Regions from separate parts of the Bacillus sp. NEB1478 genome, predicted to be linked through region 1. Evidence: riboswitches for the same ligand, from Rfam matches in the RefSeq annotation. Region 1 holds a riboswitch; each other region holds the start of a gene.

Region 1 (3,280 bases):
ACATGAGTTATGCCTGCAACAGGAACGATAACAACATTTCCCTCAATTGGTTTTGAACCTTCAATAAGTCTTATTCTCAATTGTTCTCCTACTAAATCATAATGCTTTTTAATCCTATGAAAGAGGAGGATAATGATTGGTAAAAATACTAGAACTGACCAAACTTGATCGAACTTAGTTAAAAAGAACATAATGGTAACGATGAAACTGATAAGTGCACCTGTTGCATTGATAATAAGTTTTGATACCCATCCCTTTGGCTTTTCCCTAACCCATTTAACGATCATCCCTGTTTGTGACAGAGTAAAAGGAATGAATACACCAACAGCATAAAGTGGGATAAGATGTTCTGTCTGTCCTTGAAACACGATAATCAAGATAATCGAAGCAATCCCCAAGGCGAGGATTCCATTGGAATACCCAAGCCTGTCACCTCTAATCGTAAACATTCGAGGAATAAACCCATCCTTAGCAAGGTTAACAGCAAGTAATGGAAAAGCAGAGTAGCCTGTGTTTGCTGCAAGGATTAATATCAACGCTGTTGTTCCTTGAATGAAGAAATACATAAAGCCTCTGCCAAATGTATCATTAGCAATTTGGGAAACAACCGTTTCCGTTTCACTTGGAGTAATTCCATAATAGTAAGCTAGATAGACGATTCCCGAAAATAATACTGCCAACAATGCCCCCATTGCCATTAATGTTTTTGAAGCATTATTAGGAGCTGGGTCTTTAAAGTTAGGAATCGCATTTGAGATTGCTTCAACCCCAGTTAAAGCCGAACTACCAGAAGCGAATGCCCTCAGAAGCAGAAACAAACTAAGACCTGCAACAGGCGTACCTATTGGTGTATGAAGTTCAGGTGAAACTTGTCCTGTAGCAATATTGTAAATACCAACACCAATTAAGATAAACAGAGCTAAAACAAATAAATAAACCGGATAAGCTAAAATGGAAGCAGACTCTGTTAAACCCCTTAAATTCAGAGTTGTAATAATTAAAACAAAAACAATCGCAATCAAAACATTATGTTCATGCAAGCTTGGAAATGCTGAAGTAATGGCATCTGTACCAGCTGAAACACTAACCGCCACAGTTAATATGTAGTCCACTAAAAGTGATCCCCCAGCTACCAATCCAGGATTCACACCCAGGTTTTCCCTCGAAACGACATAAGCTCCGCCTCCATGAGGATAAGCAAATATGATTTGTCGGTAAGACAAGATAAGAGCAGTTAGTAAAATCAGCACACCCACTGCGATGGGAATTGAATACCAGAATGCTGCTGCACTTACTGTAATAAGAACAATCAATATTTGTTCTGGCCCATAGGCCACAGAAGATAATGCGTCTGATGAGAGGATCGCTAATGCCTTGGTTTTATTAAGCTTCTGTTCCCCAAGTTCCGTTGACTTCAAGGGTCGACCGATTAAAAATCTCTTTAAAGAAGATAACATAGAAGTACACCACCATCATTTTAGTCATAATTAGATTACCCAATTTGTGTGATAAATCACTTTTCAAGCATTAAATTTTGCACATAAAAAAGCCCACAGGTCATTACGAAATAGACCTGCGGACATTAATTTTCTTGTCTCACAAGCTTCACCTTCCCACTCATAAACGCTTACGAGGTTAGCTGTCGGATTCGGGCCTTTGAGTAGCCCTACCTGCTTTAGGATTCACCCCTCGGATTTGAAAAAATCCATTAACGGTTCCCCCGCACCTTTAGGTTTCAGCGATTTAAGAAATACGAAACTGTTGATTATCATACTCCTGCTTTATCTTCTTGTAAAGATGTAATTAGAAAACAATAAACTTTTTTATCAAATTTACAAAATAAATCTCTATGCGTACTTCTCAAGAACAGCTCTTTTAAAAATAAGAAAAAAGAATCTAAAGCTTTGGCTATCCCTGTGAAAAACAGTAATAGAAAAAACACGCCAGCAGCGTGTTTTCTTTGATATTTTTAAACACTTGTTTAATTTTAGAGGTACTTCTGATGTACCCTCTTCCCATCAAACGTGAAAGGAACAGGTTTCTGTTCAATCTTTGTTTCCATGTGTACTGGAAGGCCCCAGAGATGATGACCTGCGGCAAAACTTTTTCCGGATACTTAATGAGTTACATATCTTCATAGCTATGATTGAGGTATAGCTCCCCATTTTTCATATAGTCACTGTCATTACAATTATCCGCCATTTTTAGAAGTCAAATTAGTGTTTTGGTCATTATAAAGTCCAATTGTTCTTCATCTCCCATATAAAAGGGGTGGGCACCAGTTTGAACAAACTCAAGTTTTTTGTAAAAAGCAATGGCATTTTCATTTTTTTCCCATACACCTAGCCAGATTTTCTTTTTATTACCTTCCATCGCAATTTCTATAGCTTTATTTAGCAGATATTTACCAAGCCCATGTTTTTGGAATTTATTCCTTATATAAATCCTCTCGAGTTCAAGTGTTTCATCACCCATTTCTTCAGACTGAGCATCATCGATATTGACCTTTAAATATCCAGCGACTTCATTATTAAAATAAACAAAAAAGAATTGAGAAGAAATATTGGATAATTCTTTTTCTAATTGTTTTAAGCTAAAGGCCTTTTCTAAATAGGCATTCATATTTTCGGGTGAATTCTGATGCTTAAATGTCTCATTAAATGTTTCATAACTAATTTCTTGAAGTTTGAGTGAATCTTCAAAGGTACACTTTTTAATATTAATAGTCATTTAAATATGTCGCTCCTTAATATAATCAATAATTTCTTTTGATTCCTTTTTTTACAACTTCCCAGTCTTTTTCTATATTTTTTCTTACTCTTTGAAGAAGATTAAAAATGGTTTCTACTTCTGTTTCAGAAAATCCCTCTAATGCAACGATATTGGAATATTCATGTTCTCTTTTTATAAAAGGAAAAACATTATTCCCTCTCTCTGTTGGAAAGAGTTTTTTAATTTTTTTGTTATGTTTATCCTCTTTCTTTTCAATAAAGCCATTAATTTCAAGTTTTTTTATAGCACGAGCTGCTGTTGTTCGATCTACTTTTATCATCTCAGCTAACTTTTCTTGAATGATTCCTGGATTTTCACATATTCTCACAAGGTACAAATACTGCCCTTTTGTAAGATCATATTCTTTAAATTCTATATTACTTATAGAATCTAATGCCCTTGCTATCATTCCAATTTCACGAAGAATTTCCTTCATAATAGCTCCTTAGTACATATTTTTGTTGCAAATATAATAAAACGTTATACATTAAACCTAACCTTAATTTGT
Region 2 (3,280 bases), 1.7 Mb from region 1:
GAGTAAATAAAAGAACGTTAATTTCAATAACAATTGCAATGATTGCAAAATAGAGCAAAGTAAATAAAAGCCCCATTTATACACCTCCATAAATTTCTGCTATTGCATTTATACCCTTAGACTTAAAGAATTAACAATGAAACAAGTTTGAACTCGTTTCATAAAGATGTTTCCTCTCTCATATAGTTCGGTATAGGAGGGGATTAATTTGACTGGTTTTTTAATTACCTTGTTACCGGCAGGACTATTATGTGGAGGAGTTGCTTTACTCATACATTCTTTAACGAGAAAAGATACACATCACTATGATAAAGAAAATTTATGGTCAGACTTTGATCTTGAACCAGAGGATTATCATATGAAATAACACATTCAGCACTTGATATTTTCCCTCGTTATGGTAAAAAGTAATAAAACAAAACAATTAACTAGAATTGAGGGCATAACGTGCGGAAGGTTTCAAAAAAATGGTTATTAGGCGGAGCAGCTCTCTCTGTAATACTCTTTATTGTTTTCCAAGTGTTTGGACAAACTGATGAAACAAGCGGACAAGAAAGAAATCAGCCGATAAAAATTGTCGCACTAGGAGATTCGTTAACGTATGGAGTTGGTGATCCAACCAGGTTAGGTTACATTGGAGTGGTTCGAAATAATATCCGAAAACAAACAGGAAGAAATGTTATTTTAAATAACTTTGGTATAAGCGGTCAGCGATCTGATCAGCTGCTGCATCAATTAAATAACGGTGTTGTTATTAAGGCATTAAAACAAGCGGATTATGTTTTTGTATTTATTGGGACAAATGATTTCAGGCGTGCAGCAGGCTGGAATTTTAGACAGCTTCCGAAAGAACCGATTTTGCTTGGTCAAGAAAAATTAAGAAAAAATCTCACTACAACATTAAAGACAGTAAGAAAAAATAATTCTTTTGCTCAAATTTATGTGCTGGGTCTATACAATCCATATTTTGGAGAAGAGTACGATCCAGATGCTCCTAATGTCATCCGGGGATGGAACGATACAATACTGAGTGTTAGCAAAGAAAGCACATTAACAAAATACGTATCAACTTATGAGCTGTATGAAAATATTGAGAAAGAAATGTATTTTTCAGACACGCTCCATCCCAATAGAAGAGGTTATTTAAGGATGGGGAACTGGGTTTATAAACAATGGAAACCGTAATTTCACCTAAACCTTATCCAAAAAAATAGCTGACTCTATTAAGACCATTGTATATACGTCTTGTGAGTCAGCTTTTTTTATTTATTAGCTCTTTTAAACGGCTTTGTTGTTTGGAATGAAGGTTGCGTCACTTCCTATGGAAAATTAACAATACTAGTTAACAGAGTTATTTTTTAAATGTAGCGTCCAATTTACCGTTCATATCAATTAAGAACCCAATTTCTCGGCCTAATAATTCCCCAAGTTCTTTTGCTTTTTTTTCACTTTCATTCTTTATTTGTTCTATTGTAAGTTCACCTTTTAATTTTGAAGCTCCAACGATAATGCTTAAATCACCTTTTTCATAAAATACAATTTTCATATTTATACCTCCCTGAAAATAAAACCTTTTACATATTTCGCTGTTTTCTACATGCTTATGGGGTAAGAGAAAGAATTTGGAAAAACATTCATAATGGCTTAATTGTATAAAATGGCATAATTATGCATTCGACAAATCTTGACAAATTTTTATATATGTTGATAGAATTAAAGCATAATAATATGATTCGCTGAATTCTTCTGTTCTATTCTGAACATGAAGAAACGGGGGAACCAACTTTGGCATCTAGCCTTGGGATGAATTTGTTATATACAAAAGGGATAACTCTCAATTTCCTAATCCGACAGCTAACCTCGTAAGCGTTTTTGGAGAGAGACTTTATACATGGGCTAAGTCTGTGTATTGCGGTATATTCCCACGGAAAATTTGTCTCTTTTTTTCGTGGTTTTTTATTTGCCGGCATGATTATAGCATGTATAAGAGCATCCTCCGTACTATGACTATAGGGATAATAGTTAGAAAAATTCGAAAAAGGGGATGAGTCCATGAAATTGTCAACGAAGATTTTGATTGCTCTGGCATTGGGGGTTATTGCAGGTCTAATTTTAAATATTGCAGCACCCGATGTATTCTCAACATTGGATAAATTTTTATTAAAACCGGTTGGAACATTATTCTTAAACTTAATTAAAATGCTTGTAGTACCTATTGTGTTTTTTTCAATCGTTCTTGGAACAGCCGGGCTTGGTGACCCTAAAAAGCTAGGACGTATTGGGGCGAAAACAGTTGGATACTTCCTTGCTACTACAACGATCGCTATTATCATCGCAATGGCGTTAGCACTTATTTTTAAACCAGGTGCTGGTGACTTCAAAACAGAAGGAGCAAAATTCACAGCTGAAAAAGCTCCTGCCGTAACAGATACTTTATTAGGAATTATCCCTACTAATCCTATTCAAGCGATGGCTGAAGGGAATATGCTCCAAATTATTGCGTTTTCAGTTTTTGTAGGATTTGCATTAACAATGCTAGGCAGTAAGACAAAAGGAGTTATGAGCTTAATTGAACAAGGTAATGAGATTATGATGTACCTTGTTAATGTAGTCATGAAATTTGCTCCATATGGCGCATTTGCGCTAATTGCTTCTGCTATCGGAAGCCAGGGTATGAATGCTATAAAAGCAATGGGACTTTATATGATTATCGTAATTGCGGCACTTGCTCTTCATTCTGTTATCACGTATGGCGGTTCGATTGTCCTATTTGCTAAGAAAAATCCTCTTTGGTTCTTTAAAGGATTTGCGCCTGCCATGTCTGTGGCATTCAGTACTTCGAGTTCAAACGCAACACTTCCGATTTCTATGAAAACAGCTCAAGAAAATTTAGGCGTACGTAAGTCGGTTAGTGGATTTGTTCAGCCTCTTGGTGCAACGATTAATATGGATGGAACTGCCATCATGCAAGGGGTTGCGACGATTTTTATCGCCCAGGTTTATAATGTAGATTTGAGTATCAGTTCATTGCTTACTGTAATCCTGACTGCTGTTTTAGCAAGTATTGGTACAGCTGGAGTTCCTGGTGTAGGATTGATCATGCTTGCAATGGTTCTTAACTCTGTTGGTCTACCTGTAGAAGGTATAGCCTTAATCCTTGGAGTTGATCGTTTGCTGGATATGTTAAGAACTGCAGTTAATATTACTGGAGACGCAGCCTGTGCAGTCATCGTTGATAAAGGCGAAGATAAACATGCAGTCTCAACTAAAACTTCTGAAG
Region 3 (3,280 bases), 170 kb from region 1:
ATGGACATGAGAAGTTTTCATTTGAATTTTGAGGTCAATGTTTTCTTATTAAACACAAAGTCCGTTAATGATTTAGTGGAACAATATGAAAGTGACATGGAAGATTCAAAAAAATTGCGCCCAGTTGAATTTTACAAGCGAGGTCTTTATGAACGAACAAAAGAATCATTTGCCCGTCTCTTTTCAGGCGTACTTTAAATAGATGTAGTGATGAGATTCGCGGTTTATCAAAAAACTAAGGTATAGAAGAGTCCCTTTGAGAATAAGGTTGTACGAAACAATCAATTCTTGAGGGGGCTTTTTTTATGGATTGGTTAGAGGCTGTTATTTTAGGAATCGTTCAAGGATTGACTGAGTTCCTGCCTGTTAGTTCTACAGGTCACCTTTTACTAGGTCGCAAGCTGTTTGACTTAGACGAAGCGGGATTGTTTCTGGACAGCATGCTGCATATCGGAACGCTTCTTGCTGTTATGACAGTCTATGGAAAGGAAATTTTACAGGTTTTAAAAAAACCCTTTGGACGTACGGGTATCCTGCTCATAGCAGGAACGATTCCAACTGCTGCAATCGGACTGCTATTTAAAGATTTTTTTGAGGAGATTTCTAAGACAGGCATAACAGTCGGGTGGGAGTTCTTAGCTACAGGCTTGCTTCTTTGGTGGGCTGATTCGTTTAAAAGAAATGGCTACAAACGAGTAGAGGAAATTACAATAAGAGATGCCGTTATAATCGGTACGTTTCAAGGAGCAGCTATACTTCCTGCTGTGTCGAGGTCCGGGTTAACGATCGCGGCAGCGCTGTTTTGTAAAATTGATAAAAAAGCAGCAGCTTACTTTTCCTTTTTATTATCGATCCCATCGATAGCAGGCGGGGTCGTTCTTCAATCAAAAGACCTTTTCACGGGTTCAGCTCCAGTTGTTTCTTTTGAGGTACTGGCATTAGGTACTGTAGCATCTGCGCTATTTGGTTACATTGCGGTGAAATGGATGATTAAACTGCTGCAAACAGGAACATTAAAAGGCTTTGCAATCTATGTCTGGCTAGTTGGAATCGTCGTTCTTACTCTTCAATTTTCAGGGAAAATGTAAAGTATTTGTGAACCTATAAAAATGGATTGACAATTAATATATGGAGGATTACAGTATATGTAATTCAAAATTTAGCAGGCTTTAGATCGCTGAATTTACAGTTAATTCTTAATAAAGAAGAGCATTGTAAAGCGGGGGAACCAATTTTTTGGGGTGAATTTTGCACAACGCAAAAAGGGATACTCCAATCCCTAATCCGACAGCTAACCCCGTAAGCGTCATGTCACTGGAGAGGTCTAAAATGGTGAGTAACCAGACCCGCTTTTTTGTGTGGTCTTTTTTTTGTTTTTTCACTTCCATAAAGATAACTGGCTACTTGGATGAATTACGACGTAGTGACAAGTTTAAGTTTAAAGTATGAGTGCAACTAAAGCTGGCGGAAACAGTCTAGCATTTTAGCTAAGTTTTCTTTATAAATTCTTTGTGACCCTCTTAACCAGCTAGGCTAGGGAACAACAAAGCAAAACTTCGAAATGAGTTTAAGGGGAGAATAATCAATTATGAAAAAAAAGCAGTTTGCAGTAATAGGATTGGGTCGCTTCGGCGGTAGTATTACGAGAGAGTTTGCTGAAATGGGATATGATGTCCTTGCAATTGATAAGGATATGGAAAAAGTAAACGAATTCGCTACAATTGCAACACAAGCAGTACAAGCTAATTCTACAGATGAGAAGGTCATGCAGTCTTTAGGAATTCGCAACTTTAATCACGTAATCGTTTCAATTGGTGAAGATATACAGTCAAGTATTTTGACAACATTGCTTTTAAAAGAAGCTGGAGTAAATAAAGTATGGGTTAAAGCTCAAAATGACTACCATCATAAAGTACTGGAAAAACTAGGAGCAGACCGTATTATCCATCCGGAACGAGATATGGCACTAAGAGTCGCACAGCTTATCTCATCGGAAAAAATTATTGATTTTATCGAGTTATCACAAGAACATAGTATTGTTGAGATAGGTGTAACAGATAAATTAGTAAATAAAACATTAACTGATTTAGATGTTCGTGCCCGTTTCGGATGTAATATTGTAGCGATTAAACGCGGTGATGATATTCTTGTTTCACCTATTGCGGATGTAGAACTCAATTATGGAGATGTTCTTGTAGTCATTGGGCGCAATGAGGATTTAAACCGCTTTGAGGATGAGGGAGTGTAAATTTGGCACTGTTTGTTAATAAATCAAGACAATTTATGTACCACCCATTTTCTTTAAAGCCGCCGCAGATTTTAGCTTTGCTTTTTTTGTTTTTAATCATTGTTGGAGCTGTTTTGTTAAAACTGCCAATTGCTCACGAGAAGACTTTGTCATGGGTGGATGCTTTTTTTATTGCAACGTCTGCATCTACCGTTACAGGTCTAGTGACCGTTGATCCAGGAACGACATTTACTTTATTCGGTGAGATCGTCATTCTTTTCTTAATCCAAGTCGGCGGTCTAGGCGTTATGTCATTTGCTTCACTTATCGTAATTATGCTTGGAAAAAAAATATCGATTAAGCAAAGAATGCTAATGCAAGAAGCACTTAATCAGCCCTCTTTAGGCGGGGTTATTAGGCTTGTAAGAAATTTATTTCTCTTTTCGATTAGTATTCAAATCATAGCAATTACTATTCTTTCTATACGATGGGTACCGGATATGGGCTTTTCAAAAGGTGTATATTATAGCGTTTTCCACGTGATTTCAGCGTATAATAATGCCGGATTTGCGCTATGGTCAGATGGATTGATGAGATATGTAGGTGATCCAACGGTTAACCTTGTTATTACATGGCTTATCATTACTGGTGGAATTGGATTTACTGTATTGATTGACTTATGGGTGAGTAAAACGTGGAAAGAGTTAACACTTCATACAAAAGTGATGATTATCTCTACATTTGCAATAAACATTTTAGCTATTTTACTCGTTTATTTATTCGAGTTTAATAACCCGAAAACATTAGGTGTACTTTCAGGAGCGGAAAAACTGTGGGCCGCTTATTTTCAAGGAATCTCTCCAAGAACTGCTGGCTTCAACTCCATTGATATGACAGCGATTCAGCCAGATACAGCTCTCTTGATGACCTTGCTAATGTTTGTAGGAGCAGGTAGTGCTTCAACAGGCGGAGGTATTAAGTTAACAACGTTTGTCGTGATTCTTTTTACTGTTTTGACTTTTATTAAAGGAAAAGATGAAACGGTAATTTTAA

The links. Region 1 has a riboswitch for cyclic di-AMP ahead of RGB74_RS16800 (APC family permease). Riboswitches for the same ligand answer to the same signal wherever they lie in the genome.
Region 2: linked by a shared signal. The riboswitch ahead of RGB74_RS05090 (dicarboxylate/amino acid:cation symporter) and the one ahead of RGB74_RS16800 (APC family permease) in region 1 are both predicted to bind cyclic di-AMP.
Region 3: linked by a shared signal. The riboswitch ahead of RGB74_RS15895 (potassium channel family protein) and the one ahead of RGB74_RS16800 (APC family permease) in region 1 are both predicted to bind cyclic di-AMP.

What each region holds. Positions count from the first base shown of each region.
Region 1 is NZ_CP134049.1:3,329,862-3,333,141, forward strand. It holds gene RGB74_RS16800 (APC family permease) at 1-1,457, opposite strand, end outside; cyclic di-AMP (ydaO/yuaA leader) riboswitch at 1,610-1,751, opposite strand; partial or broken gene RGB74_RS16805 (stage V sporulation protein R) at 1,988-2,187, opposite strand; gene RGB74_RS16810 (spermidine/spermine N(1)-acetyltransferase) at 2,212-2,730, opposite strand; gene RGB74_RS16815 (MarR family winged helix-turn-helix transcriptional regulator) at 2,756-3,208, opposite strand.
Region 2 is NZ_CP134049.1:1,066,554-1,069,833, forward strand. It holds gene RGB74_RS05070 (TrkA C-terminal domain-containing protein) at 1-76, opposite strand, end outside; gene RGB74_RS05075 (hypothetical protein) at 209-367, shown strand; gene RGB74_RS05080 (GDSL-type esterase/lipase family protein) at 448-1,185, shown strand; gene RGB74_RS05085 (hypothetical protein) at 1,352-1,546, opposite strand; cyclic di-AMP (ydaO/yuaA leader) riboswitch at 1,725-1,885, shown strand; gene RGB74_RS05090 (dicarboxylate/amino acid:cation symporter) at 2,053-3,280, shown strand, end outside.
Region 3 is NZ_CP134049.1:3,155,252-3,158,531, reverse strand. It holds gene cls (cardiolipin synthase) at 1-198, shown strand, start outside; gene RGB74_RS15900 (undecaprenyl-diphosphate phosphatase) at 306-1,088, shown strand; cyclic di-AMP (ydaO/yuaA leader) riboswitch at 1,166-1,322, shown strand; gene RGB74_RS15895 (potassium channel family protein) at 1,589-2,248, shown strand; gene RGB74_RS15890 (TrkH family potassium uptake protein) at 2,284-3,280, shown strand, end outside.